Regions from separate parts of the Ciceribacter azotifigens genome, predicted to be linked through region 3. Evidence: riboswitches for the same ligand, from Rfam matches in the RefSeq annotation. Region 3 holds a riboswitch; each other region holds the start of a gene.
The links. A riboswitch is a leader RNA that binds a small molecule or an ion and turns the genes downstream of it on or off. The one in region 3 is predicted to bind cobalamin.
Positions count from the first base shown of each region.

Region 1: linked by a shared signal. The riboswitch ahead of cobT (nicotinate-nucleotide--dimethylbenzimidazole phosphoribosyltransferase) and the one ahead of ACM6UT_RS16360 (energy-coupling factor ABC transporter permease) in region 3 are both predicted to bind cobalamin.
Region 2: linked by a shared signal. The riboswitch ahead of cobU (bifunctional adenosylcobinamide kinase/adenosylcobinamide-phosphate guanylyltransferase) and the one ahead of ACM6UT_RS16360 (energy-coupling factor ABC transporter permease) in region 3 are both predicted to bind cobalamin.
Region 4: linked by a shared signal. The riboswitch ahead of bluB (5,6-dimethylbenzimidazole synthase) and the one ahead of ACM6UT_RS16360 (energy-coupling factor ABC transporter permease) in region 3 are both predicted to bind cobalamin.

Region 1 is NZ_JBLQTA010000006.1:17,896-25,190, reverse strand. Features, by position in the region: gene ACM6UT_RS10850 (threonine ammonia-lyase) at 1-914, opposite strand, end outside; gene ACM6UT_RS10845 (Lrp/AsnC family transcriptional regulator) at 968-1,474, shown strand; gene ACM6UT_RS10840 (hypothetical protein) at 1,483-1,680, opposite strand; cobalamin riboswitch at 1,871-1,999, shown strand; gene cobT (nicotinate-nucleotide--dimethylbenzimidazole phosphoribosyltransferase) at 2,070-3,128, shown strand; gene ACM6UT_RS10830 (crotonase/enoyl-CoA hydratase family protein) at 3,229-3,996, opposite strand; gene ACM6UT_RS10825 (hydroxymethylglutaryl-CoA lyase) at 3,993-4,865, opposite strand; gene ACM6UT_RS10820 (acetyl/propionyl/methylcrotonyl-CoA carboxylase subunit alpha) at 4,858-6,852, opposite strand; gene ACM6UT_RS10815 (carboxyl transferase domain-containing protein) at 6,862-7,295, opposite strand, start outside.
Region 2 is NZ_JBLQTA010000004.1:117,714-125,008, forward strand. Features, by position in the region: gene ACM6UT_RS07920 (GFA family protein) at 1-126, opposite strand, end outside; gene cobN (cobaltochelatase subunit CobN) at 119-4,027, opposite strand; gene cobW (cobalamin biosynthesis protein CobW) at 4,302-5,384, opposite strand; gene cobU (bifunctional adenosylcobinamide kinase/adenosylcobinamide-phosphate guanylyltransferase) at 5,388-5,912, opposite strand; cobalamin riboswitch at 6,082-6,450, opposite strand; gene ACM6UT_RS07940 (hypothetical protein) at 6,516-6,983, opposite strand; gene ACM6UT_RS07945 (ATP12 family chaperone protein) at 7,047-7,295, opposite strand, start outside.
Region 3 is NZ_JBLQTA010000012.1:237-7,531, reverse strand. Features, by position in the region: gene ACM6UT_RS16380 (efflux RND transporter permease subunit) at 1-861, opposite strand, end outside; gene ACM6UT_RS16375 (efflux RND transporter periplasmic adaptor subunit) at 906-2,117, opposite strand; gene ACM6UT_RS16370 (TetR family transcriptional regulator) at 2,292-2,966, opposite strand; gene ACM6UT_RS16365 (phosphoribosylaminoimidazolesuccinocarboxamide synthase) at 2,975-3,925, opposite strand; gene ACM6UT_RS16360 (energy-coupling factor ABC transporter permease) at 4,129-4,782, opposite strand; cobalamin riboswitch at 4,837-5,052, opposite strand; gene ACM6UT_RS16355 (hypothetical protein) at 5,263-5,478, shown strand; gene ACM6UT_RS16350 (aldehyde dehydrogenase family protein) at 5,536-6,969, opposite strand.
Region 4 is NZ_JBLQTA010000004.1:230,913-238,207, forward strand. Features, by position in the region: gene ACM6UT_RS08465 (LuxR C-terminal-related transcriptional regulator) at 71-820, shown strand; gene ACM6UT_RS08470 (acyl-homoserine-lactone synthase) at 988-1,632, shown strand; gene ACM6UT_RS08475 (DUF2865 domain-containing protein) at 1,808-2,875, shown strand; gene bluB (5,6-dimethylbenzimidazole synthase) at 2,906-3,598, opposite strand; cobalamin riboswitch at 3,645-3,848, opposite strand; gene ACM6UT_RS08485 (TolB family protein) at 3,893-4,723, opposite strand; gene ACM6UT_RS08490 (NAD+ synthase) at 4,751-6,430, opposite strand; gene ACM6UT_RS08495 (LTA synthase family protein) at 6,601-7,295, shown strand, end outside.

The sequences.
Region 1 (7,295 bases), on a different contig from region 3:
ACGGATTCTCCCTTGAGCCTCTGCCGGTGTTCCAGTGCGGCGGCCACACCGGCCGCGCCGGCGGGCTCCACGACGAGGCCGTAGTGCTGCTGGCAAAAGCGCATCGCCGACCGGATCGTTTCTTCGCCGACAGTCCATACATCGTCGACTGTCATCTTCATCGATTCGAGCGCGTATGGGACCGGTTCACGAACGGCGATACCGTCGGCGCTCGTTGGTGCCGACGGTGTTGGAAGATACTCGCCGCGCTCCCAGGAAAGGAGCATCGCCGGGGCTTTCGCGGCGACGACACCGATCACGCGACAAGAGGGCATCCTCGCCTTGATCCATGTACCAACGCCCGTCAGAAGAGCACCATTGCCGAGGGGCACGAGCATGGCGTCGAGCGCGATGCCACGTTTCTCGCTCTGCCTCGTGAGCTCGAGTGCGATCGTGCCAGCACCCTCGGCGATAGCCGCATGGGCGCCGTCCTCGACGAAGGCATAACCCTTCTCGGCAGAGAAGCGGCGCGCCTCGACCTTCGCTGCATCGAAATCCTCGCCGTGGAGGAGCACCTCGGCTCCAAGCCCGCGCATGGCGGCGATCTTCAGCGGGTTGGCATTTGTCGCCGCGAAGATGATCGCCTTGCGTCCCCGCTTGGCAGCCGCATGGGCGAGCCCCTGGCCGAAGTTTCCGGCAGAGGCCGCCACGAGCGGAATGCCGGTGGACGACATCGTCTGGAGAAGCCAATCGGTTCCGCGCCCCTTAAAGGAACGGAGCGGGTTCAGCGTCTCCACCTTGGCGTGAAGCGTGAGCCGAAGTTCGGCATCGGCTGCGTCATGCCGGATGAGCGGCGTGTCGACAAAGAGTGGATCGATCGCGTCATAGGCGGAAAGGATGCCGTCGATGCTGGGGAGATGTTGCAAATCAGTCATGTGGGCAGCATAGCTGTCCGGATCGGGAAAATTCGTCAAACAGAGCCAGCCAGATGGATAGTTCACCCAGAAAGCGCGCAACCTCGAATGGATCACCCGAACACGTCACCGCCGTCGACCGGGAGATCCTGGCCATCCTGCAGGAGGATGCCCGCGCGACAATCGAGGACATCGCTGCGCGCACCGGTCTTTCGCCGTCCTCGGCGCAGCGGCGGCTGCAGCGGTTGCGGGAGCAGAAGGTCATCCTCGGCGACGTCTCGATCGTCGACCCGAAAAAGGTGGGACTCGGCGTCACCCTGCTCGTCGAGCTCGAACTCGAGCGGGACCGGCCGGAGCTCATGGCCAACCTTCATCAGTGGATTGCGAGGACGCCGGAGGTGCAGGAAGCCTGGTGCATCACGGGCCGCGGCGACTACACGCTCGTCGTCGTCTGTGGATCGATCGACGACTTCGATACCCTCGCCGAGCGGCTGGTGAACGAGAACCCGAATGTCCGCAAATTCACCACCCACGTCGTGCTGAAGACGCTGAAGCGCGGGCTTGCCGTCCCGTTGAAGTGACGACCGGCTCACGCAACCCGCGGCGTCTCCCCCGCGAGCACCATCCGGAAGAGGTCGGCATCCACATTGGCGCCGCTGAGAATGATGCCGGTCCTCTTCCCGCGCATGGCGTTGCGCTCCTGGAGAAGGGCGGCGAGCGGCGCGGCACCTGCTCCCTCGGCGACATTGTGGGTGGTGCGATAGAATACACGCATTGCCGAGGCCATGCGCCCGGCCTCCATCAGCGCGCCTTGCTCGAACGCCCCATGCCCGTCTGAACGTCTCCAAAGAGGCTCTTTGCGACGGCGCAAATTCAGGGGTCTTTTCGGTGTCGAAGTATCCGGATTCTACCAGAGATGAAGCAAGCATCCGTTGCTCAAGGGCAAGGCGCTGGTTACAGACGTTTCGACAACTAACGGAACTCGGTGAAATTCCGAGACGGTCCCGCCGCTGTAACCAGATACGAGTCTCAGGAGGCTTTGTCCGCCACTGTCCGGCCCTGGACGGGAAGGTGCCTGAACCCGGCCACGCTGGAAGTCAGAAGACGAGTTGATCCGCAACCGAAATCCGCCCGATGGCAAACGGTGGAATGATCGGCGTCACGTGGAGGACCCGTATGTCTGCAGAAATGAGCCTCACTTCGGGGCAACAACCAACCCAGTCCTTTGAAACCGTCGCCGCCTTGCGAAAGGCGCTAAGCCAGCTTCCACAAGGCGACGCGCGAGCCGCGGAGGCCGCCGCCACCCGTGAGGGCATGCTGACCAAGCCACCCGGAAGCCTCGGGCGGCTCGAGGAGACCGTCGCCTGGCTTGCCCGCTGGCAAGGGCGCTACCCGCCGGTCATGGACCGGCCGCAAACCTGCGTCTTCGCCGGCAATCACGGCATCGCCGAGGCAGGCGTCTCCGCCTATCCGCCAGTCGTCACAGAGCAGATGGTCCTCAATTTCGAGAGAGGGGGCGCTGCGATCAACCAGTTGAGCGCCGAACTGGGGGCCAGCATGACGGTCGTTCCCCTGGACCTTTCCCGACCGGTCAGGAACTTCCTGCACGCGCCCGCCATGACGGAAAGCGAGTTCCTGGAAGCTTTCAATGCGGGAATGCACGCCGTGCGGCCGGATGCCAGCATCCTGTGTCCCGGAGAGATGGGCATCGGAAACACGACATCGGCTTCGGCTCTGTGCCTTGCGCTCCTCGGCGGCCCCGCCGTCGAATGGTGTGGCCGCGGCTCAGGCGTCTCCAATGACGTCCTGAAGCGAAAGGCCGAGATCATCTCAGAGGGGGTCGAACGCCATCGGGAGGCGATCGATGACGGTCTGGACGCCCTGCGGATACTCGGTGGACGCGAGATCGCCGCCATGGCTGGCGCCATTCTCGCCGCGCGCCTGCTTTCGATCCCGGTCATGCTCGACGGATTCATATGCTCCGCCGCCGCCCTTGCCCTGTATTGCAGCGGCGTAGACGCTCTTGCGCATTGCATGGTGGGACACGCCTCCATGGAGCCCGGCCACCGGCGACTTCTCACCCACCTCGGTCACCGGCCGCTTCTCGATCTCGACCTCAGGCTTGGGGAAGGAACCGGGGCGGTGCTGGGCGCAATTCTCGCAAAGGCCGCCCTGCGTTGCCACCTCGGCATGGCCACGTTTGCCGAAGCCGGCGTGGACAGCGGCGCAGCCTGACAGCCGGCGTGGACGCCGGGCCGTCACCGGCATTCACCTGGAAGTCATAGTGGCCTCGGGGAGGGATGGGGAGATCCCTCCCCGGGCATGCAGGCATCTACTATCTGGCGAGGAAGGCCTCGATGCCTTCTGCGGCCTCTGCACTTTCCCAGCGGTCCGTGAGCAGTTCCGCGGTCCGCTCGAAGTGCCCTGAGAGGCTCTGGCCACCGAGTTCCAGACAAAGCGCTTTTGCCGCTGCGACCGCCCCCGGCCGCGTCTTCAGGATCGCTGCGACTTCAACCTCGACGCAGGCATCCAGTTGTTCTGGTTCCGTGACGCTGGAGACGAGGCCACATCTCAGGGCGAAGGCGGCGTCGAACGGTTTGGCCGTGAAGAAAACCTGCCGGGCGTAGCCCTCGCCGATACGGCGAACGACGAAGGGACCGATGGTTGCGGGGATGAGCCCGAGGCGGGTTTCGGTGAGGGCAAAACGGGCGGTTCCCACCGAAACGACGATGTCGCAGACTGCCATCAGCCCGATACCGCCGCCATAGGCGTTCCCGTGAACCCGGCCGATCAGCGGTTTCGGGAGGGCATTGAGTGCCGAAAACATCGCAGAAAGCGCCCGGCTTTCCTGCATTTTTCCGGCACGATCCTTGTCCCGCTGCTCTCGCATCCAGCCGAGATCGCCGCCGGCACAGAAACTTGCCCCGTTCCCGGCGAGCACGACGGCACGCAAGCTCTCATCCGCGCCGAGGATTTCTGCAGCTCTCGTGAGTTCGGCGATCATCCGGGCATTAAGCGCATTATGCTTGTCGGGACGGTTCAGTGTCAGGCGCGCTATGCCGCGCTCGTCGGTGTCGATCAGGATCGTTTCGAATTCCGTCATGCGTTCCTCCTGGAAAGACGCTCGATCCGCTGCTTGATGAAAGCTTCGGCGCGTTTCAGTTTCTCCGGATCGATCCCGGTCTCGAACCCACGGGCCTCAAGCAATTCCACGAGCGGTCCGGTTGCGACATTGCCCTTGGCGCCCGGTGCATAAGGGCAGCCGCCGAGCCCGCCGACGGCGGAATCGAAGGTTCTCAGCCCATAGCCGAGAGCGGCCTCGACATTGGCGAGCGCACGATTGCCGGTGTCGTGGAAATGCCCCGCCACTTGCTGGGCCGGCACCGACCGCAGGACCTGCTCCAGCATGGCGGATACTGTGTCCGGTGTACCTGCGCCGATCGTATCGCCGAGCGAGATTTCGTGGCAGCCGAGCCCGACCAGCCGTTCGGCGACCACCCGCACCGCGTCCGGCGCAACGATGCCTTCATAGGGGCAGGCGACGACGCACGAGACGTAACCGCGGACCGGAACGCCGGCTGCGTTTGCCATTTCCATGACGGGCGCAAAACGCTCGAAGCTCTGCCCGATCGAACAGTTGATGTTCTTCCGGCTGAAGGTCTCCGACGCGGAAGCGAAGATCGCAACCTCGTCGACCTTTGCGGCAAGTGCTGCCTCCAGTCCCTTGAGGTTCGGCGTCAGGGCGCTGTAGACCACGCCCGGGCGGCGCACAATGCCGGCGAGAACCTCGGCGGCATCTGCAAGCTGCGGCACCCATTTCGGCGAGACGAAGCTCGTGACCTCGATCTTGCGGAAGCCGGCTTCGGAAAGACGGTCGACCAGCGCGATCTTGTCGGCGGCCGCAATGATCTCCTTCTCGTTCTGCAGACCGTCGCGCGGACCGACTTCGTAGACCGTGACGAACTCAGCCATCGACCGCGTCCTCCGTCATCCGGATGAGCACGGCGCCGCCCTCCGCCTGCCCGCCCTCGGTGCAGAAGACGGCGTCGACGAGGCCGTCGCGCGGGCTCCTCAGCGTGTATTCCATCTTCATCGCTTCCATGACGACGAGCCTGTCGCCGGCCTTCACGGCAACACCTGCCTCGACGTCGACGAGGCGGACGACGCCCGTCATCGGCGCGAGGATCTCGCCGGAGTGGTGGTGCGCGGCATCCTCCCCTTCCAGCGGGTCCGGGCTCTCGAAGACGTAAGTCTCTCCGTCGAGCAGAACCGAGATGTGTCGCCCGCCGCTGTGGGCATCTACGGCGATACGGGCGTCGACCCTGGCGCTGCCGTCCTCGCGCACCAGGCGGGCCGAAAAGGCCCGGCCGTCAAAGGCGATATCCTCGAACAGCACCACTCGCTCACCGCCCGAGAGCCGGACACGTCCGCCGCCCGAGACGATGCGGCGTTCGATGACCTCTTCGCCCGCATGCAGGGTCACGCGATGACTGGCCTCGCCCCAGAGCCTGAAGCCGCAATGCGGTCCGTTCAGATCGAGACCGGAGGCCGCAAGCGCCGCGATCAGAATGGCCTTTTCCGGCACGTCGGGCCGTGCAACGAGGCTGTCCATGCCCCGGTCGATGACGCCGGTATCCATGCGTCCCTGCCGGAAGGTCTCGTCTCTGCAAAGCGCGCGCAGAAAGTCTCGATTGCTGGTGAGTCCGGTAATGTGCGTGGCGTTGAGCGCATTCTTCAGCCGGACGATCGCCTCGTCGCGCGACTTGCCGTGTGCGATCGCCTTGGCGATCATCGGGTCGTAATAGGGCGAGACCTGATCGCCGGCGCGAACGCCCGCGTCGATGCGGATGCCCTCGCCGCTCCCGAACTCCAGGTGATCGATCCGACCCGCCTGCGGCAGAAAACCGTTCGCCGGATCTTCGGCATAGAGGCGCGCCTCGACGGCGTGGCCGAGAAGCCGGATGTCGTCCTGTTGCACCGGCAACGGCTCTCCCGCCGCCACGCGCAATTGCCACTCGACCAGATCGTAGCCGGTCACCATTTCGGTCACCGGATGCTCGACCTGCAGGCGCGTGTTCATTTCCATGAACCAGAAGCCGTCCGGCCGGAGCGGCCCCGAGCCATCGGCGATAAACTCGACCGTCCCGGCGCCTTTGTAAGCAACGGCTTTCGCTGCCGCGATCGCAGCCTCGGTCATCACAGCCCGTACAGCGTCCGTCATGCCCGGTGCAGGCGCCTCCTCGACCACCTTCTGGTGCCGACGCTGCAGCGAACAGTCACGCTCGAACAGATGAACGACATTGCCACGGCCGTCGCCGAAGACCTGCACTTCGATATGGCGCGGCGAGGAGATGTACTTCTCGATCAGGACACGATCATCCCCGAACGCGGACTTCGCCTCACGACGGCAGCTTTGGAGCGCAGCATCGAAGTCGCCCTCATTCTCGACACGGCGCATCCCCTTGCCGCCGCCGCCCGCCGACGCCTTGATCAGCACGGGATAGCCGATCTTGGCGGCTTCGCCCTTCAGGAAGGCAGCATCCTGGTCGTCACCGTGATAGCCCGGCACCACCGGCACGCCCGCTTCCTCCATCAACCGCTTGGCGGCGTCCTTCAGCCCCATCGCGCGGATCGACGCGGCGTCGGGACCGATGAAGACAAGTCCCGCCTTCTCCACCGTCTCGACGAAATCCGGGTTTTCCGACAGGAATCCGTAGCCGGGATGGATTGCTTCTGCACCGCTGGCAAGGGCTGCCGCGACGACCTTGCCGATGTCGAGATAGCTTTCGGTCGCCGGCGCTGGTCCGAGGAGAACCGCCTCGTCGGCGAGCGCGACGTGCAATACGGCGCGGTCAGCCTCCGAATAGACGGCGACGGTCCGAATTCCGAGCCGTCTCGCCGTCTTCATGATGCGGACGGCGATTTCACCACGGTTGGCAATGAGGATTTTGGAAAACATCGTCACGCCTCACATCCTGAACAGGCCGAATTTCGTCTCTTCGATCGGCGCGTTGAGCGCGGCACGGAGAGAAAGGGCCACCACGTCGCGGGTCTTTTCCGGGTCGATGATCCCATCATCCCAGAGCCGGGCGGAGGCATAGAGCGGCGCCGACTGGCGCTCGAACAGTTCCAGCGTCGGGCGCTTGAACTCGGCCTCGTCCTCTGCTGACCATGTGCCGCCCCTGGCCTCGATGCCGGCGCGCTTCACATTTGCCAGCACGCCGGCCGCTTGTGGCCCTCCCATGACGGCGATCCGGGCGTTCGGCCACATCCAGACGAAGCGCGGCCCGAAGGCGCGGCCGCACATGCCGTAATTGCCTGCACCATAGGAGCCGCCGATGATCACCGTCACCTTCGGCACGGCGGCGGTCGAGACCGCGGTCACCAATTTGGCGCCGTCCT
Region 2 (7,295 bases), on a different contig from region 3:
GGTGGTGACGGGAGACGATGTCGCCCGCCGGCAGCTTTCGCAATGGCAATGACCTGCGCTAAGGACTTCGCCGTTCACTTTGAAACGCACGCCGCCGCACAGGCAGCGACCGGAAAGTTCAGCCATGATGTTCTCCCGCCGAAGCTAGTTCCAGGAGCGAGAACTTGGCCGAATTGCTCTTCGGCGTCCACAACCCTCGGTCGATCGCCTCGATCAGGCGTGCCGACATCTCCTCCAGCGCCGCCGGGTTCTTCTCCGCCATGAAATCGCGCACCCGCTCGTCGAGGATGAAGGCCCGGTAGACGGCTTCGAAATGATGGTCGCGCACCGCACCGGTGGTGGCTGAAAAGGCGAACATGTAATCGACGGTCGCGGCGATCTCGAAGGCGCCCTTGTAGCCGTGGCGCATGACGCCCTCGATCCATTTCGGATTGACGACGCGGGCCCGCACGACGCGGCCGATCTCCTCTTCCAGCGAGCGCACGACCGGCCGTTCCGGGCGCGAATGGTCGTTGTGATAGACGCTCGGCCGATGGCCGGACACATGCTCGACCGCCGCGGTCATACCGCCTTCGAACTGGTAGTAGTCGTCGCTGTCGAGAAGGTCGTGCTCGCGATTGTCCTGGTTCTGCACGACCGCCTGCACCGATCGCAGCCGCTCTTCGAAGAGCCCGCGTTCGGCCTTGCCTTCCTCCCCGGCGCCATAGGCATAGCCGCCCCAGACGAGATAGGCTTCGGCGAGATCGCCGCGGCGCTCCCAGCCCTTCTCGTCGATCAGTGCCTGCAGGCCCGCGCCATAGGCGCCCGGCTTGGAGCCGAAGACGCGGTAGCCGGCACGGCGGGCGGCTGCGGCCTCGTCCATGCCCGCTCCGCGCAGCCGCGTGGCCTCCTCCCGCATGCGGACCGCGACCGGGTTGTCGGCCGCGTCTTCGTCGAGCGCGCCGACGGCACGGACGGCACGGTCGAAAAGGGCGATCTGTTCGGGAAAGGCATCGCGAAAGAAGCCGGAAATCCTGAGCGTGACGTCGACGCGCGGCCGGCCGAGAACGGCCTGCGGAACGATCTCGAAGCCGGTGACGCGGCGAGACGCCATGTCCCAGAGCGGCTTGACGCCGAGGAGCGCCAGCGCATGGGCGATGTCGTCGCCGCCCGTGCGCATGTTCGAGGTTCCCCAGGCGGTCAGCCCGAACGAGGTCGGCCACTCGCCGTGGTCCTGCACGTAGCGGGCGATCAAAAGTTCGGCGGACTTTTTGCCGAGCTCATAGGCCGCCGGCGTCGGCACCGCACGGCTGTCGACTGAGTAGAAGTTGCGGCCCGTCGGCAGAACATCCGGCCTCCCGCGCGTCGGGGCGCCGGAGGGTCCAGGTGGCACGAAGCGGCCGGAAAGGCCGGCAAGCAGGCCCTCAAGTTCGGCCGGACCGCAGGCGGTGACGGACGGCTTCAGCCGTGTTTCGATCTCGTCGAGCACCGCGCGGGTTCGCACCCACGCGTCGGGGCACGTCGCCTCGCCAGCCACCAGCCTTGCGGCGAGCAGTTCGATGCGCTCGACCGTGTCGCCCTTGGTGCGCCAGGGGGCGTCGCTGAGATCGGCAAGGATCGCCGGCCGGGGTCCGTCCCACGGATCGGACATCACGCAATCGAGGGGATCGAAGACGGCCTGCTTGTGCGAAAAATCCCCCTCTGGCCTGCCGGCCATCTCCCCCGCAAGGGGGGAGAGCAACCGCGACTGGCCTTGGCGTTCGACGGAAGCGTCGGGCGCAAGCGGAAGCCCCTCCCCCTTGTGGGGAGGGGTTGGGGAGGGTTTTTCTTCTCCAAGTGCATCCGCCGCAATCGCGCGCTGCAGGCTGGCGTCGCCGCCCTCGCCGAGGCCCCGCGGCACGCGGGCCAGCGCGACGGTCAGGTCGGTCAAAAGCCGGCCTTCCGGCGCAAGGCCGAAAATGTGCAGCCCGTCGCGGATCTGCATTTCCTTGAGATCGCAGAGATAGGCGTCGAGCTTCTCGAGCGCGCTTTCCTCCGCCTCGCCCTTGGCGATCCCGGCGTCTTCATCGAGGCCGATATCGGCGACGAGATCGAGGATCTGCTTCTTCAGCAGCTTCAGGCGGCGCGGATCACCGCCGGCGGCTTCGTAATACTCGTCGACCAGCGCCTCCAGGTCCTTCAGCGGACCGTAGCTTTCGGCGCGCGTCAGCGGCGGCGTCAGGTGGTCGATGATGACGGCCGAGGTCCGCCGCTTCGCCTGCGTACCCTCGCCGGGATCGTTGACGATGAAGGGATAGAGATGCGGAAAGGGACCGAAAACCGCCTCAGGATAGCAGGTCTCGGACAGCGCGAGCGCCTTGCCCGGCAGCCATTCGAGGTTGCCGTGCTTGCCCATATGGATCACCGCATGGGCGTCGAAGACCGTCCTCAGATGCGCATAGAAGGCGAGATAGCCGTGCGGCGGCACGAGGTCCGGAGAGTGATAGCTCTCCTTCGGATCGATATTGTAGCCGCGGGCGGGCTGGATACCGATGACGAGGTTGCCGAGGCGCGACAGCGGCAGCGCGAACCGCCCGTCGACGAAGAAGGGATCGCTCTCCGGCGCCCCCCAGCGCGTGGTCACTTCGTCCTGAATCGCTCTCGGAAGTTTTTCGAAGAAGGCCTTGTACTGATTCAGGGAAATCGTTTCGCGGATCTCCCGACCGTCATTCGCGGCGTTCGTCGGTCCGGCCATCAGATGCGTCATCAGGGCGTCGCCGTTCTCCGGCACTTGGCCGACGGCGTAGCCGGCCCTTTCCATGGCGCGCAGCGCCTCGATCGTCCCGGCCGGGGTATCGAGACCAACACCATTGCCGAGACGGCCGTCGCGGTTCGGATAGTTCGCCATGATAAGCGCAACCCGTCGCCCGGCCGCCGACGTCTGCCTGAGACGTACCCAGCGGGCGGCGAGCGCTGCGACGAAGGCGGTTCGCCCCGGCTCCGGTTCGTGGGTAACGATGTTCGCCTCGACGCGCTCGTCGAACCGGGCCGCCGACTTGAACGAGACGGCGCGGGCAAGCACCCGTCCGTCGACCTCGGGGAGCGCCACGTTCATGGCGAGATCGCGCGCCGAAAGGCCCTGGCTCGAAGCCTGCCAGGCTTCCTTTGCGGACGCCGAGAAGATCGCCTGCAAAACGACGGCCCCGCCCTCGTCGAGCACGGTCGCGCGTCGTTCTGCACCCGGCGCGGAAACGGCAAAACCGGTTGCGTTGATCACCACCGCGGGCGGCGCATCGGCAAAGATTGCCCTGAGGGTATCGACGGAGACGGCATCCTTGAGGCTCGAGACGAAGACCGGCAAGGCGACGAGCCCTTCGGCCGCGAGAGCCTCGATCAGCGCCTCCACCGGCTTCGTCTCGCCACTCTGGACGAGCGCGCGGTAGAAGCAGATGGCAACGACGGGCGTCGACGCTTGGACAAAACCGCTACACCGCCCCCATTCCTCCGTGCCGACCACGCCGCGACCCGGCCACCAGATGCCGGCTTTCAGCAGCGGCCGCGCCGGCTCCGGCTTCTCGGCTCCGGCGACGAGCGCCTCGGCATAGGCGACGAAGCCGCCGGCATTGGCATCGCCGCCCTCGATCAGGTAGGCCCAGAGCGCGGCGAGGTCCTCCGCCGCCAGGTTGGAAAAGCTCGAAAGCCCCTCGTCCGGCTTGTCGTCACCCGGAAGCACGGCGATCATCGCGCCCGACCGTTGTGCCGCTGCGTGCAGGGCCTCCAGCGCATACTGGAAGTAGCTCGCGCCGCCGAGCGCCCTGACCACGATCAGCCGGGCATGGCGCGCCGTCCGCTCGACGTAAGTGTCGACCGACATCGGATGTTTCAGCGCCATCAGGCTCGCGAGACGCCACTTCGGACCGGCCTCGCCGCGCAACCGCACGGCCGCGGCGATCGCCGAAAGCTCGGTGTCGGCCGCCGTCAGGAAGACGATGTCGCCGGCGCTCTGGCCAAGGTCGATCGCCTCCTCGCCGTCGCTGATCGAGCCTTTCTGGGCTAGGAGAAGATGCATGGCTGCTTCGCTTCTCCAAGAGTTCGCGTCGAGGCGTATCGCGTTGACAACATCCCCCTCTGGCCTGCCGGCCATCTCCCCCACAAGGGGGGAGATCGGAAGCCGACAAGTCGCGCCTGCTGCCAGACCCTTCTGAGCCATGCTCCGAACGACCGCCCGTCTTCACTGCTGACGGAACGACCGAGCGTCTCCGCATTCCGGTCTCCCCTCTTGTGGGGGAGATGGCCGGCAGGCCAGAGGGGGGTAACGCTTCGCACCATGGTTAAACCGTTTTTCAACCCGCCGCCTTCTCCACCGCCTCGACCACTGCCGCGAAATCCCATTCGTGCAGACCGATGAGGACGAGGTGGGTCTCCCGCTTCTCGCCGGCGGCCCAGGGTCGGTCGAAATAGGTGTCGATCCGCGAGCCGACCGCCTGGACGACGAGCCGCATCGGCTTGCCGGGCACGTCGACGAAGCCCTTGAGGCGCAGGATGTCGTGTGCCTCGATGATGGCCCTCAGCCGTTCGACGAAAGCGGCCGGATCGGCGATCGCCGGAAGCCGCAGCGCAAAACTCTCGAACTCGTCGTGGTCGTGGTGATGCAGGTGGTCGTGTCCCTCGCCGGAGGCGTGCGCTGCCTCGTGCTCCAGCTCGTGATGCGACTTGCGGTTTTCGATATCGGCCTCCGAACCGGCACCGAGGCCGAGAAGCACGATCGCCGGAACTTCACCGTTCCTCGCCTCGATCAGCGTCGGCTTTCGGTTGATCCGACCGGCCACCTCGGAGCGGACCGCGGCAATCCCCTCACCGTCCAGAAGGTCCGTCTTGTTGAGAACGATCAGGTCGGCGCAGGTGAGCTGGTCCTCGAAGAGCTCCTCGAGCGGGCTGTCGTGGTCGAGCGAGGCATCCTGCTCGCGCATCGCGTCGACCCGATCGTGGTCGTCGGCAAAGCGGCCGGCCGCCACCGCGGCACTGTCGACCACAGTCACGACGCCGTCGACGGTCACGCGGGTGCGGATGTCCGGCCAGTTGAAGGCGGCGACCAGCGGCTGCGGCAGGGCGAGGCCGGAGGTCTCGATGACGATGTGATCCGGCCGCTCGTCGCGTTCCAGCAGACGCTGCATGGTCGGCACGAAATCGTCGGCCACTGTGCAGCAGATGCAGCCATTGGTGAGTTCGATGATGTCGTCCTCGGTGCAATTGTCGGCACCGCAGCCCTTCAGCACCTCGCCGTCGACCCCGAGGTCGCCGAATTCGTTGATGATGAGCGCGATCTTCTTGCCGTTGGCGTTCATCAGCATGTTGCGGATGATCGTTGTCTTTCCGGCGCCGAGAAAGCCGGTGATGACGGTTGCCGGGATCTTCTGCTGCAGCATGGTTCAACCCTTCATTTTCAGCGGCAGTCCCGCCGCGACGAAATAGACTTCGGTCGCGACCGCCGCGACCATCTGATGGAGCCGTCCTGCATGGTCGCGGAATTCGCGCGCCATGCGGTTTTCCGGCACGATGCCGAGCCCGACCTCGTTCGAGACGAGGATGAGCCGCGCCTGAAGCGTCGGCAGGACCGAGACGAGGCGCGCGCTTTCAGCGGCGACATCGCGTTCGTCCAGCATCAGGTTCGTGACCCAGAGCGTCAGGCAGTCGACGAGCACGACGCGACCCGGCGCATCAATGCGCCGGAGAACGCCGACGAGGTCGACCGGCTCCTCATGGGTCGTCCAGAGCCCGCCGCGACCTTCGCGATGCAATGCAATGCGTTCGCGCATCTCGTCGTCGAAGGCGCGTCCGGTAGCGACATAATGGCGTTCGAGCCCGCTCGCCTCGGCAAGCGTCTCCGCATGCCGTGACTTGCCCGAACGGGCACCGCCGAGCACGAAGACGCAGTGGCCGTCAGCCGCGCTCAAGGGCGGACCTCAGCGGCAGAGCGCCGGAAAGACGGACATAGGAAGAGGCCGGGCGCGCGGCCCGCCAGAAAGAATGTGGAAATGCGGGATCGCACGATCCCGCCGTCACAAGATGTCGCCACGACAACCTCCGTGCTGGCAACGGGGACTTTTCCCCAGGATGGGCTTTCAAAGCCCGGCACGGGTGGCAGGTCTCCTGGCTCGCGGTTGAGGCGCCTAGCGCCAGCGGGTCTCTCTCACCTTCCCGGAGCTTCGAGGCGACACGAAGGGCGGACGATTCGTAGAAATAGAGGCGTCCCGGCCCCGGCTGTTCGTGTCGCCACTCCAGTGGCTTTTCCGGTTTCGCCGAAGAACCCGCCGTCCACCTCTTGCGGACCCGTCGCGGATATTCCGGCTCGCCGGATGAAGGACCCTCACCGCTCTACAGTCGCGGGGTCGGCTGCGATTGGCAGGCCCGGCTTGGGTCCCCACCGTCGCATTCCCTTTTGCGTTCCGCCCCGCAATCGACGGCGCGGAAACCATCCGAATGAGAAACTGCTTAGGCGCAAGCGGCAGTGAAGTCAATTCGAAGGGAATCGGCCGTGCAGACCGTGGCGATCATCCTCACCGTCGGCCCGACGGCATGGTCAGTGCGAAGAGCGAGCGAATGCGCGCGGCAATCACTTCGGCGAGCGCCTCCGCCTCGAAATCCGGATTTTCCGTTCCGCTCATCACCGGGAAGGTTGCGGTGGCGACGGGCGAACCGTCTATGACCGAAACGGCCGTTACGGTGACCGTCGCCTCGCTGCGGCGGTTGAGCGGAGAAATGTCCGGCCTGTAGGAGCCGATCCGCACGGAAAGTACCACCGGCGGCGCCTCCGGCCGCGGCACGGTCGCAGCGATCGCCGCGGCAATGCGGCTGTCGGTACTGACGATTACCACCTTCGGCACCCGGATATCGGCAAGCACTGTCAGGTCGCGGACGTCATAGACCTTGGGCGACGTGAAAAGCCCCGCCCCGGCGATGCTGCACGACGACAGCAGCGCGGAAAGGAGAAGGGCGATGGCGGCATGGCAGAACCGCAGAAACATGACAGGCTGATCCGACCCCGATTCGCTTCGGAGAAGCCTGTCATCATTATGGTTAGCGCTGCGTTAAGCGGTAGCCCGCACGGCCCGGAACAGCCGCGCCGCGGCGTCCATCTCTTCGAAGCGCTTGGCCCGGCGGGCCTGCGCCTCCTCGTCCACGCCCCAATGCTCCTCCGTCCAGTCCTCATCGAGATGGGCGAGTGCCCAGACCTCGGGAACGGAAAGGAAGCCTTCGGCGAAGGCGAGCGTCAGGATCGCCGAACCGGTCAGCGTGGTCACCACGTGCAGCGCGGCGAGTTCGAACGGCGTCCGGTA
Region 3 (7,295 bases):
GCCGGTTGCTGGATTGCGGTTGGCCCGCGTATTCGTCGAATAGCTCTCTTGCCCGATCTCGATGCGGGCGACGTCGCTGAGGCGAACGGTGGCGCCGTCGGTCTCGACCTTCAGAATGATCGATTCGAAGTCCGAAACGTTCTGTAGCTGGCTCTGAGCAGTCACCGTCACATTTAGCTGCTGGCCGGCCGCGACAGGCTGGCCGCCGAGCGATCCTACAGAGACCTGCGTGTTCTGCGCCTGAATGGCGGTGGTGATATCGGTCGGGGTCAGCTGGAACTTGTTCAGCTTGAACGGGTCGAGCCAGACGCGCATGGCGTAGCCCGTACCGAACACCTGAATGCTGCCGACGCCTTCGAGACGCTTGATCTGGTCTTCGATCTGGGTGGAGAAGATATCCCCGAGTTCGACCGGCTTGCGCTTTGCGTCAGTGGAGACCAGTGCGCCGACCAGAAGAATACTCGATGTCGAACGGGTCACCTCGATGCCGGCAGTCTGCACGACGTCGGGGAGCTGCGACTGTACGAGCTGCAGCTTGTTCTGCACCTGGACCTGGGCGATATCGGGCTCGATGCTGTTGCCGAAGGTCAGCGTGACCGTCGCCCGGCCAGTGCTGGACGACGAGGTCATGTAGGTCAGGTCGTCAAGGCCGGTCATGCCGTCCTCGATGATCGACGTCACCGATTTTTCGACAGTCTCGGCGCTGGCGCCATTATAGGTCGCGGAAATGCGCACGGTGGTCGGTGCGATCTCCGGATACTGAGAAATCGACAGGGTCGAGATTGCCAGAGCGCCGCCCAGCATGATCACGATCGCGATCACCCAGGCAAAGATCGGGCGGTGGATAAAAAATTTGGCCATTGGTTACCCCTTAGCGCCTGTATACTGTCCGCTGAGCCGCAAAATCACGGCTTTGCGGCCGGGGTTGCTTCCGTTGCCTTGGGTGCTTCGACAACGAAGCCCTTTGCATCGACAGTCGCTTCCACCGGAGCTACCGGCGCGCCGTCGCCGATCCATTGGAAGCCGTCGACGATCAGCTTGTCGCCGTCGGTGATGCCTTCCGTGACCAGCCAGTTGTTGCCAGAAACATTGCTCTCGGAGAAGGTGCGTGTCTCCACCGTGTTCTGCGCATTTACGAACTTGGCGATCAACTGGCCCCGGGCATCGCGCATGGCGGCCCGCTGCGGGATCAGATAGCCGTTTTCCTTGCCGACCGTGACGCTGGCGCGGACATACATGCCCGGCAGGATCATGTTGTCCGGGTTGTCGAACACGGCGCGGATCGAATAGGTGCCGGTCGTCTGGCTGACGGCCATGTCCGACATGTCGAGCTTGCCGACATGCGGATACTCAATGCCGTCCTCGAGCGTCAGGTGGATGTCGGCCGTGTCGTTGCCGCTGCCCTCGTTCAACCGTCCGGCGGCGATCGATTGCTTCAGACGCAGCAGGTTTGCGCTCGATTCCGTCAGTTCGATGTAGATCGGGTCGAGGCGACGCAGTGTCGTCAGCGCATCCGTCTGGTTGGCGGTCACGACGTTGCCAATCGAGAAATTCGAGGCGCTCGTAACGCCCTCGAAGGGCGCACGGATTTCGGTGAGGTTGAGGTTGATCTGCGCGGAGTTCAATGCCGCCTTGGCCTCGGCCACATCTGCCTTTGCCTGCAGCAGGGTGACCTTGGCGTTTTCGAATTCGATTTGTGTCGCGCCGCTGCCGACCAGCCGCTCGTAACGGGCGAGATTGGCTTCCGCACTCGGAACGCTGGCCTCGGCCTTGGAAAGGCTGGCTTCCGCCTGAGCGACCTGGGCGCGATAAGTATCGTCCTCGATCTTGTAGAGGAGTTCGCCCTCCTTCACTTCGCCGCCTTCTTTGAAGGCGATTTCCTTGATGATGCCACTGACGCGCGGCCGAATTTCGGCGACCTGGAAGGCGGCGGCACGTCCCGGAAGCAAGGTGGTCAGCGGTTGTTCGGCCTTCTTCATGATGACGACGCTGACTGGCGACGGCGGCCGCTCCGCCCCCGCGCCAGCGCCGGCCTTTTGATCGCCGGAATCATTGCAGCCCGCCAGTGCGGCGGTCACGAGCAGGAACAGAGAAGGCAGCAGAAAACGTCTGGACATCAGTTCTTTCCGAAAAGAGGCGTGCACGAGAGGATCGGCAGGGCCGACGAAATAGCAGGCGTCAATTTTTATAGGCCATGTCCATCCCGGACAAGGGACGGCGACGGCATAATTCCGCGTCGTCCTAGCGTCGCTGGACGGGAGGCGATGCAAAGTGACGTAATAATGGTATCGTCACTTTGCAAGCGGATTTTGCAGTGCGGTATCGATCAGAGCGACAACTTCACGGCAACGTGTTGCCAATATGTCTGCCTTTTCCCGGGCGATCAATACCGGGTGGAGCACGCAGGCCAGTGCCAGAGTCGCAATTTCGGCGGCCTTGCGGCTGTCCTTGACGTGGTAGACGCCGCTTTCGACGCCCGCCTCGATGATTAGGGCAATGTCGTCGATAAGCATCTCGCGGTACTGCTCGGCGCAGGGCAGTTCCTGACCGGCCGAGAAAACGATCATCTCGAAGAGGTGCGGGCTCTTCTGCAGATCCCGCAGATGGCTTTCCATCAACTGTTCGACGAAGTGGAGGAGGCGCTCCGGAGGAGCCTTGTGGTCGTCCGGCCGGGCGAGCCGTTCGATCATCGATTCGAGATGGCGAACCGAAATGGCATCGACGAGATGCGTCTTCGAATGGAAGTGCTTGAACACATTGGCCGGCGACATGCCAAGTACTGCGGCGACGTCCGCCACCGCAACGTTCGTGAAGCCCTTGGTGCGGAACAGTTCCTCGGCCGTGTTGAGGATGTCCTCGCGCGTCTCCGCCGCCGGGCGACGCGGCTTGCGTGGGCTTCGCGCGGTGCGCGCGCCGGTCCGTCCTTTGCTCGACGGGAACGCTTCCTCTTTCGGCGCGATCGCCAACGTTTCACTCAGCTCCTTGGAAAGTAGCGATCGAGATTTGCGCGAACCCTTGCCAGCGGCGTTTCCCCGCTGTCGTCCGGCACGAACGTCTCGCCGGTGATTGCCTCATATGCTTTTATATAGACCTTCGAGGTGTCCTCGACCAGTTTCGCCGGAATTTCCGGAACTTCGTCCTTGTAAGGATCGCAGCGCTCGGCGACCCACGACCGGACGAAGTCCTTGTCGAAGCTCGCCGGGCGTTCGCCCTTCTCGAAGTGCTCGGGATAACTGTCGGCGATCCAGTAGCGGCTGCTGTCCGGCGTGTGGATCTCGTCGGCGAGGATGATGGTGCCGTCCTTGTCGGTGCCGAACTCGTATTTGGTGTCGACGAGGATGAGCCCGCGCTGGGCGGCGAGCTTCTGGCCGCGAGCGAAGAGCGCCAGCGCGTAATCCGAAAGCGTGTCCCACTGCTTCTGCGTCAGAAGCCCGGTCGAGACGATCTGTTCCGGCGTCAGCGGCTCGTCGTGGCCGCCATCGAAAGCCTTGCTGGTCGGGGTGATGATCGCCTGCGGCAGGACCTGGTTATCGCGCATGCCGTCCGGCAGCCGGATTCCGTACATTTCCCGCTGACCGGCCTTGTAGAGCGTGAGGATGGAGGTGCCCGTCGTTCCCGCGAGGTATCCCCGCACGACGATTTCGACCGGAAGGATGTCGAGCTTCTTGCCGACGACGACGTTCGGGTCAGGATAGTCCAGCACGTGGTTCGGACAGATGTCCTTCGTCTGTTCGAACCAGTACCGGGCCGTCTGGGTCAGCACCTGTCCCTTGTAGGGAATGCAGGTCAGAATGCGGTCGAAGGCACTCAGTCGGTCGGTGGAGATGATGATGCGCCGGCCGTCCGGAAGATCGTAGTTTTCACGAACCTTGCCACGATAGTAGTTCGGCAGTTCGGGGAAGTAGGCTTCGGAGAGAATGCGCAATGGCCTCGCCCTTCTGATGTCATGGAACGGACGCCGGTCGTCCTCGCCGGACCCTTAGTTTTCCGCCCGGTTTTGTCAAGCGAGGCCTTCGGCGGAAGGAAAGCCAAGGCGCTTTGGCCGGCGCTTATCAAAAGAAAAAAGCGCATGGCCCGACGTCCATGCGCTTTCCTGGTTTTGTGACAGGCGGCAACCGCCAGCCGGACTCAGGCGAAGGTCAGACGATCGACCTCGGTCATGCGGTAGACCAGCCCGTTCGCGCGGAAGCCCTTAATCACCGACACGGCGGTGAAGGTGATGAACGCTTCGACGACGAAGACCGGGAAATAGGCGGCGACCCAGGCGGCCCAGTCGGTGAGGGCGACCGCATCGTTGGAGATCATCAGCCAGAAGCCGACCATCGCCGAGACGCCCGCATAGTAGACGGCGTCGATGCGCAGGACCTTGCCGAGATTGAAGCGGTCGCGCAGCTTCGCATCGAAGAGCCGGCGGCCGAAGCTGTAGTGGACAGCGATCATCGGCACCATCAGGGAAAGCGCGTTGACGCCGAGATGCGGGATGTCGCCCGGCTCGAACAGGAAAGCCTGCAGGACGAGACCGAGCGCGAAGCCGAGCATGGCCGGCGCAAAACCGAAGAGCATGTAGATGGTCGTCGCGCCGATCAGGTGCAGTTCGGACGGGCCGACCGGCAGGTGCCAGGCCTGCATCAGGGCGGAAAACACCACCGCGGAGACGAGGGCCTTCGGCACGACCAGCGGATTGCGCACGACGGCCGGCAGCTGGGATGCGACGACGCCGAGGGCGGCCGCGTTCGCAAGGGCGATACGAACCGGATCGATAATTCCAACTTCAATATGCATTCTATTGCCTTTCCTCCGCGCCCACCGCGCGGAATTGCTTGAGACGCCACGGAAATCGTGGCCGAAGCGATGGCAGGTCTCCTGGCTCGCGGGTCTCGGCTCGGTCCGCCTTATCAACCGTTTCCGGCCAATGGCATGCTGGACGTCGCTCTCCGCTCACAGTTGCGGGGGCAGCTACGGTCTCGGCCCCTGATGGGTAATCCTCACCGTATTCCCTTTTCATCCACCACTTCGCTTTCGTCGGGTGGAACCATCGCTGGTTTTGAATAAGCCTGCAGTTCGATTGGCGACGCGGGATGGGCTGTTGCGGCCGGGACCACGAGCTTTCTTGATGCAGACCGTGTCGTGATAGTCGATCACGTGGACGCGGGCAATCCGCCATGAACGGATACGGGCCAAAATGCCGCATTGCAGCGCCTCTTCACGGCGTCTAGTGGGTTGACGAAAGTCAAGGCTGCCGGTGAAGAAAGGAAATCCGATATGCTCGCAAGAATGGTTTACAGTGTTCCGGTCTTCGGATGGATGCTCAGGGAAGCCTTTACCGGACCGACTACGGCCAAGCTTCTCTTTATCCTCAACCTGGTCCTGGTCTGGCTTCTCGCTATTGCGTACTTCGGCTACCCGGCAATCATCCTGCCGGCCCTGACCGCCGTGCCGGTGATCTTTACGACCCTGATCGTGATCACCAAGGGCTGACATCGCCTCAATTGTCCCATGCAGACGGCCGGGGGAGGTTCCCCCGGCCGTACCGTGTCAGGCGAGCGTATACTGTGTCTTCACGACCGTGAAGAATTCGGCCGCGTAACGGCCCTGCTCGCGGGAGCCGAAGGACGACGCCTTTCGACCGCCGAAGGGAACGTGAAAGTCGACGCCCGCCGTCGGCAGGTTCACCATCACCATGCCGGCTTCGGCGTTGCGGCGGAAATGGGTCGCCTGCTTCAGGCTCGTCGTCGCGATGCCAGAGGACAGGCCGAAGGGCGTGTCGTTGGCGACGCTCAGCGCCTCTTCATAGTCCTTTACGCGAATGACGGTGGCGACCGGCCCGAAGATTTCTTCCCGTGCGATCCGCATCTGGTTGTCGACCTCGGTGAACAAGGCCGGCTGAAGATAGAAGCCCGGTGTTTCCCGGTTGAGGCGCTCGCCGCCGAAAGCGAGGTTCGCGCCTTCCTTGCGTCCGATCTCTATATAGTCCATGTCCTGTGCCAGTTGCCGCTCGTCGACGACCGGGCCGATGTCCGTGCCGGTCTTCAGCGCGTTGTCGACTTTCAGCGCATGGAGCCGTTCGGTGACGGCACTGACGAAGCGATCGTGGATGCCCTCGGTGACGATCAGCCGCGAAGACGCGGTGCAGCGCTGGCCTGTCGAGAAGAAGGAGGAGTTTACCGCCGCATTCACCGCGACGTCGAGATCGGCGTCGTCAAGGACGACGAACGGATTCTTGCCGCCCATCTCGAGCTGGTACTTGCGGCCGTGTTCGACGGACGCGACGGCGATCCGCTTGCCGGTTCCGACCGACCCGGTGAAGCTGATGCCGGCGAGATCGGGGCTGTCGAGCATCGCCTGGCCGATGACCGAGCCCTTGCCCATCACGAGGTTGATGACGCCCTTGGGCAGACCGGCACGATCGAGAATGTCGACGATCGCCCAGGCACAGCCCGGCACGAGCTCGGCCGGCTTGAAGACGACCGTGTTGCCGTAGCAGAGCGCTGGGGCGATCTTCCAGGCTGGAATGGCGATCGGAAAGTTCCAGGGTGTAATGAGGCCGACCGGACCGATCGGCTCGCGGGTGATCTCCACGCCGATGTTCGGCCGCGCCGAGGGCAAGACCTCTCCCGCGAGCCGCAGGCATTCGCCAGCGAAGAAATCGAAGATCTGGCCGGCCCGGACCGTCTCTCCGAGCGCTTCGGGCAGAACCTTGCCCTCTTCGCGCGCGAGCAGCGCGGCGAGCTCGTCCTTGCGGGCCATGATCTCGTCGCTCGCCTTTCGCAGGATCGCGTGGCGCTCCAGGATGCCCGAGCGCGACCAGGCGGGAAAGGCCGCCTTGGCGGCGGCAATCGCCGCTTTCATGTCCTCGGGAGTGCCACGAGCATAGAGCCCGACGACATCATTGGTGTCGGAGGGGTTTCGGTTCTCGATCGCGTCAGCGCCGGTCCATTCGCCGGCAATGAAGTTCTTGTGCATGGTCATTGATCGTACTCCGCTTCTCTCGGCTCGGCGGCAACGGCTTGTGCAACCGGCTCCTATGGGGCGGCTGAAAACTGTCAGGCCCACGGAAGAATGGCAAGTCTGATATATCTGGTTGCGATCATGACTCTCTCATGCGCGAGCCGGTCACGGCCAGCCGGCTTAGCCCGCCGGCTCTCCTGTCCCGTCCTGCCGTTGCCTGCGACAATGCTCTGCCGGTGCGCGGCGGGGAGACAGGCCGGCTTTTCGCTTGAAAAGCTGACTGAAGTAGGTCGCATCGTGAAAGCCGAGGCTCTCGTGATCCCGGGAATGGTTCGTGGACGTGCCGC
Region 4 (7,295 bases), on a different contig from region 3:
CATGAAAAATGCGCTGGACAAGCCATTTTTGCTGGACGATCTTACCCCATAGATTTGTCAGGGTCAGATAATGATTAACCAGAAGGGTTATTTTGACCTGCTGGACTGGCTGGAAAGCGAAGAGGTCGTTCGACCGCAGCCGTTTTTCAAAAGGATGCAGGCTGAGTTCGGGATCTCGAACATCCTCTACATCGACGCCATCCCTGCGGCGACCGGAGTCAGGCTGCATCGTATCCACCACACCTACGCGCCACATGTGGTCCGGGCTGTCACGGCTCTCGGTCCGCATGTCCTGACGCCGCTGCTGAAGCACGCCCTGACGTCGGTGCGCCCTCTGGACTGGTCCGTGCTGCCGCAAACGATTCCGAGCGCACAACTCCTGTTGTCCGTCGCCCGCGAACATTCGCTCTCCACCACCGGTGTCTGCTATCCACTCGCCTCCCGCGAGGGCCATGCGGCCCTGTTCGCGATCAGCGTCGCGGACGCACGTGACTGGCGGCAGTTTCGTCGCCACTGCGACCGCGACGTTCACGCTCTCGCAGCGAAGTTCCATGCAGCGGTGCTGGAGACATCCGACGAAGGCCTGAATCGCGAGAGCATGCGCTCCATTCTGACCGGCAGGGAAAAGGAGGCCCTGACCTGGGCAGCGGCCGGCAAGAGCTACTGGGAGATCGCCGTCATTCTCGGCATCTCGGAGCGGACTGTCCGCTATTTCATGTCGAACGCTCGGCGAAAGCTGAATGTCGTGAGCAATACGCAGGCCGTCGCAGAGGCGGTTTGGCAGGGCCTCATCTCCGGGCCCGATAGCCGTTCAGAATAGAACTCGCGCCCGCCGCAGCTCTTGCATGCGGCCCCGACACTGTAGACTGTACGATGGGCAAGCGAGAATAATCGCAAATTGCAATCACTTAAACTGTCCCTACCGCCAGTTTCAATTTCTGGCTGAAAAAGCGAATTTTTCTCCCTGACCTTAGAAGGGAGACCGGCATGATTAGGATTATCAACGGAGCCAACCGCGATCGCCATCGGAAAGAGATGGCAGACGTGTTCAGCCTGCGCAAGCGTGTCTTTCACGACCTCCTGAAATGGGATGTCAAGGTGGAGGGAGACTGGGAGATCGATCACTACGACGACGCCAACCCGATCTACGTCCTCTCCTATTCGCCCGAGACGGGGCGCCTGCGGGGAGCCCTGCGACTTCTTCCCACCCTCGGTCCGAACATGCTCGACGACACGTTTCCGGTCCTGCTCGGCGACAACCCGCCGATCCGCAGCGCCGCGATCTGGGAATCGAGCCGCTTCTGCATCGATCCGGAAATCTCGCAGGACCGTGCGTCCAACCAGGTGACGATTGCCGCCGCCGAGCTGATGTGCGGTGTCGGCGAACTCGGGATCGCCTCCGGGCTCACGCACATCGTTACGGTGACCGACGTGTTCCTGGAACGCATGTTCCGCCGCATGGGATGCCCCGGCGAACGGATCGCCGATCCGCAGAAGATCGGCTCCGTCTACGCGGTCGCCATCGCCTGGGAAGTGACCCAGGACCTGCTCGACCGGATGAAGGAGGTCGCCGGAATCGACCAGCGTGTGCTGGCAGAACCGATGACGCTCGAACAGGCCCGCGCCGCCTGACGGCGGTCGCGTTCGCCGGTCTGGTACCGGCCGGAGGCAAGCTTCCGGCCGGCGCTGTCTGTTAAGCCAAAATTGAGCTTCCGGTTGGCGGAATGACGCTCGCCAGCTATGATGATTGCGCCTATAGGCAAGTCGATCCGAGCAACGCCTGTCATTCGCCGATCGGGAACGCCAATTGCCGTACCGCCGTAGTCTCGCCCTGCTGTCCGTGATGGTCCTTGCGACCCTTCCTGTTCCGGCTGTCTCCCATGCGTCGATGATCTGCGACAGGTTGCGCGCGAGCCTCGTGAGCGAGCCGGAGGTGGTCGGAGATACCGCAGCGATGCGACGCTTCTCCAGCGCTATCGCCAGGCAAAACTTCGAGATTCGCAAGGCCCGCCAGCGCTTCCTCGACCTGCGCTGTGGGTCGCCGAGCGTCACCGACTACGCGGCGATGAACCGTCCGGAATGCGTCGCGCTTTCCGCCGACATCAAACGGCTGGACGCGGAAAAGCAACAGCTTGCGGACAGGCGCGATGCCGCGCGAAGCGGTGGCACGCAGCGCAACGAGGTCCGACAGAAGATTCTCGACACGATGGACGCCAACCGCTGCGACGACGAGCCGGTGGAGGCCGATACCACGCCTGCCGATCCTCCGCGCACCCCCTATCTCGACATGGTGGCGCCGCGCGTGGGTACGGACGGATTGCCGACGGGCGGCTGGCAGAACGGTGCCGGCGACCTGCAGACGCTTTGCGTGCGCAGCTGCGACGGGGCCTTCTTCCCGATCTCCTCGAATACCACGCCGCTCACTTTCCGGCGCGACGCGGAGCTCTGCCGGCAGATGTGCCCCGGCATCGAGACCGAGCTCTATTTCCGTTCTGTCACCGAACCAGAAAGCGGCGAGATGATCTCGACCGTGACAGGCAGGCCCTACCGGCAGTCGCCGACGGCGTTCTCCTACCAGAGCCGGCGCAAGGGCGAGCAACCCTCCTGCACCTGCAATCTCACGGACTTCTATCGCAAGATGAAGGAGCAGGCGGCCGGCGCGAACGTCCCCGACTACGGCTCTTCCGTCATCGACCTGAAGACGACCGGCAAATCGCTTCCCCAGCAAGCCGCTCCGTCCGCGCCCGTCGAGCGGCCTTACGACCCGGCGGAGAGGAAGGTGCGCCAGGTCGGCCCCGTCTTCATCCCCAGCGAGACGAGCGGTATCGACCTCAGGCATCCTGCGCTCTCCGGCCCGCAACCCATTCAGCAGTAGGGCACGGATGCCTGCGGCGTCCGTCGGATCTCAGCCGACGGACCTCTCCTGCCAGGTTTCGGAGAAAACCAGATCCTCAAGCGGCAGGCGCTGCCGCCAGCCCTTCACCGCCAGCTCCGGCTCTCCGTAAAGCGCGTCCACGTAGCCGAGGCAGAACCAGCCGATCACCTCGACATGCTCCGGGATCGAGAGAATCCGCTTGAGCTCGTCCTCGTGGAAGATGCTGACCCAGCCGACGCCGACGCCTTCGGCGCGCGCCGCAAGCCAGAGGTTCTGGATCGCGCAGACGGTCGAGTAGCGGTCCATGCTGAAATTGTGCGTGCGGCCGAGGACGACCGGACCGCCGCGCGTCGGGTCGCAGGTTACGCAGATGCCGAGGGGTGCCTTGCGGATGCCTTCGAGCTTCAGCGCACGATAGTCCTCACGCTTCTTGCCCGAGAACATTCCGGCGGCCTCGTCATTGGCGCGGCTGAATGCACGCCAGACTTCCTCGCGCCGCTCGGCATCGCGCACGAGAATGAAGTTCCACGGCTGCATAAAGCCGACCGACGGCGCGTGATGGGCAGCGGACAGCAGCCGCCAGACGAGATCGTCCGGCAGAGGGTCCGGCAGGAACTGGTCGCGCACGTCGCGGCGGGTCTCTATGGCTTTGTAAATGGTGGCGCGCTCCTCAACGGAGAAGGCGCCGGCTCGGACCATATGGTCCATCGGCTCGTCCGGCATCGTCAAATCCCCAACAATGCAAAGGACCGCCCGCCGTCCGCGCGGGCCAAGTCTATCTTGCCAGGCCGGTCTTCTGACTCGGCTTCCGCTGCCCGTCGCCGCCTTCCCGGCCAAAAGGCCAGTGACGCGAACCGGAAGACCGGTTCCTTGCGACAGGCATCCGCCACACAGCGTTGGGCACGTTCCGGATTGTCACCGGATTCCCGATTCTCCCGCCTTGCCGGCGGGCACCTGACGCAGCCGATTGTTCACAGTTCGCCGCCGGTGGCAAGTCCGACTACGTGCAACCCGGTTTCACTCGACGGGGAAATAGCGGACATAAGCGAAGGCGTCGCCGTCGGGAGACCAGCTCGGCACGTTCAAGGAGCCCTGTCCGCCGAAGAGCTCGATGAGCGTTTCCGTCTTTCCCGTCGTGATATCCATCCGCCGGATCGAAACCTGCTTGTCGCGCGGATGGCCTTCGACATCCGCCCCATAGGAGAGGAAGACGAGCGCGTCGCCTTTCGGTGCGGGGTGCGGAAACCAGTTGGCAAGGCCGTCGTCGGTCACCTGCGTGAGCCCGGTGCCGTCGGGCCGGATCTTCCAGATCTGCATGAGCCCGCTGCGATCGGAGTTGAAGTAGATCCACTGCCCGTCCGGCGAATAATCAGGGCCGTCATTGTGCCCGCCGCCGCGGATCAGCTCCCTCTCCTCGCCCCCATCGGCGGAGATCGTGTAGATGCCGAACTCGCCGTCGCGGATTCCGCAATAGGCGAGTTGCAACCCGTCGGGCGACCAGCCGTGCCAGTAGGACGGCAGCCTCGCGGTCACCTGCCGCGGCACGCCGCCCGCCGCCGGCAGGACATAGATGCACGATTTGCCGTGTTCGGTCTTGTCGGAGATCGCGAGCATGGTGCCATCGGGGGAAAGCCCGTGGTCGTTGTTGCACGCGCCGGCAAAGCCCGTATCGATCCGCTCCGGCAGCACACTTCCATCGATCGGCAGCCGGTAGATCAGGCCGTCGCCGTTGATCACCAGATATACACCGTCCGGCGTCCAGTTCGGTGCCTCGACCAGCGCCTCCGTCTGCCAGACGACCCTGGAGGTGCGGCTTTTGCAGTCGAATATCTCTACGGAACTGCGCATGCTCGCCTCCTGTCGGGATCGGCGGGATCAGCGGTCCCGGAACCGGTTGGTAATCGGGTAGCGCCGGTCGCGGCCGAAGTTCTTCCGGGTGATCTTGACGCCAGGCGCCGACTGCCGGCGCTTGTATTCGGCAAGGTAGAGCAGATGTTCGATCCGGTGGACGGTCGCAACGTCGTGGCCGCGCGCGACGATTTCTTCGACCGACATCTCCTGCTCGACGAGACATTCGAGGATGTCGTCCAGCACTGGATAGGGCGGCAGCGAATCCTGGTCGGTCTGGTTCGGCCGCAACTCCGCGGACGGCGCCTTGGAGATGATGTTGGCCGGAATGACCTCGCCCGCGGGCCCGAGCGCGCCCTGCGGCACGTTCTTGTTGCGCCAGCCAGAAAGCGCGTAGACCTGCATCTTGTAGAGGTCCTTGACCGGATTGAAGCCGCCGTTCATGTCGCCGTAGAGCGTCGCATAGCCGACCGACATTTCCGACTTGTTGCCGGTCGTCACGACCATGGCGCCGAACTTGTTGGAGATCGCCATGAGGATCGTGCCGCGCGTGCGCGCCTGCAGGTTCTCCTCCGTGACGCCCGGTTCGGTTCCCTCGAAGAGCTCAGAGAGCGCCGAGATGAAGGCATCGACGGGCTCGCCGATCGGCACAATGTCGTAATGGCAACCGAGCGCCTTGGCGCAGGCCGCGGCATCCGAGAACGAGCTTTCCGAGGTGTACCGGTAGGGCAGCATGACGGTCCGCACCCTCTCGGCGCCGAGCGCGTCGACCGCGATCGCTGCACAGAGCGCCGAATCGATGCCGCCCGAAAGGCCGATCACCACGCTCTTGAAACCGTTCTTGTTGACGTAGTCGCGCAGACCGAGCACGCAGGCACGATAGTCGGCCTCCGCCTCCTCCGGCACGTGGGCGATGTGCCTTTCGTCGCAACGCCAGCCGTCGGCACTGCGCTTCCAGGTCGTGACCAGGAGCTCGGCCTCGAACTGGTTCATCTGGAAGGCGAGCGACTTGTCGGCGTTGAAGGCGAAGCTTGCGCCGTCGAAGACGAGCTCGTCCTGCCCGCCCACCTGGTTGACGTAGACGAGCGGTAGTCCACACTCGATCACCTGCTTCAGGGCAATCTGGTAGCGCACGTCGATCTTCGCGCGGTAGTAGGGCGAGCCGTTCGGCACAAGAAGGATTTCCGCTCCCGCTTCGGCGAGCGTCTCGCAGACGCCGAGATCGCCCCAGATATCCTCGCAAACCGGGATACCGATGCGGATTCCTCGAAAATTCACAGGACCCGGCATCTCACCGGCAATGAAGACGCGCTTCTCGTCGAATTCGCCGTAGTTCGGCAGGTCGATCTTGTCGCGGGTCGCGATGATCTGCCCCCGGTCGAGGACGGCAACCGAATTGTGCCGGCCTTTCTCGCCCTGCCGCGGGAAACCGATGACCACCCCCGGCCCGCCGTCGGCGGTGTCGGCCGCCAGTTGCTCAACTGCCGCGAGGCAGTTCCTGAGGAAAGCTCGCTTCAGTACAAGATCCTCCGGCGGATAGCCGGATAGGAAGAGCTCGGTGAAAAGCACGAGGTCGGCGCCGGCGGCGGCAGCCTGGCTGCGCACCTCGCGAGCCTTGGCGAGATTGCCGGCGACGTCGCCGACAGTCGGATTGAACTGCGCGATTGCAATGCGAAGAATGTCGGGGCGGTTCGTAGTGTCGCTCATACCTTTCGTTTAACGCGAGCCGGACGCAGCCGCAACGCCACAAGACCAAATCCAGCGCGGAAAACAGCGGGGAACTCTCCCATGAACGGCCGGTTCATCTGGCGTTCATTACAGTTATGTGACAGAGGAACGACAGTTTTCTGACATGCCGTCCAAATTTGGAGAGTGCCTTGGTTGAGATCGTTTCCGATCCGGCTATTTCCATCACGCCCGACAGGGCCGTCGCTTCCGTCGCCGCGAAGGCGAACCGACGGGACGGCTATGCGTGGGCGGCTGTTCGCCTCGGCAATCTTCTGCTCCTCGCCATACTGACGGTGCTTACGACGGAGTGGATTGCCCGCGGCGATCTCCACGAAGCCCTGCGCTTCCTGATCGCCACCGACCGTCCCGGCCCGGCAGCGGTCGGCATCCTCTTCCTGCTTTTTGCTGCAACCGACGCGCTTCTCGGCCGCGCCTACCAGTCGGCGCTGGTCCTGGTACCGCTCGCCGTCATTCCCGCCTTCATATCGGCCCAGAAGCAGCTCTTCCTGTCCGACCCGCTCTATCCGAGCGACATGCTGTTCGGCCGCCAGATCCTGCAACTGCTGCCGGTCATGGTGGCAGCACGACCCTATCTGGCGGTAGCAATCGCCTGCTTTCTGGTCGCAGCCCTGGTCGCGCTCGTCTATCTGTGGTTCTTCGCATGGCGCCGCTTTCCGTCGCTCTCCCGTCCGGCAAAGCTCTTCCGCCTGCTAGTCGGCGTGCCGCTCATCGGCGGCTTCCTCTCGCTGATGGACTATGCCGAATATTCGCCGCTGCGCGACCGCCTGAACATTATCCCGATGATGTGGGACCAGCGTGAGAACTATCTGCACAACGGCTTCCT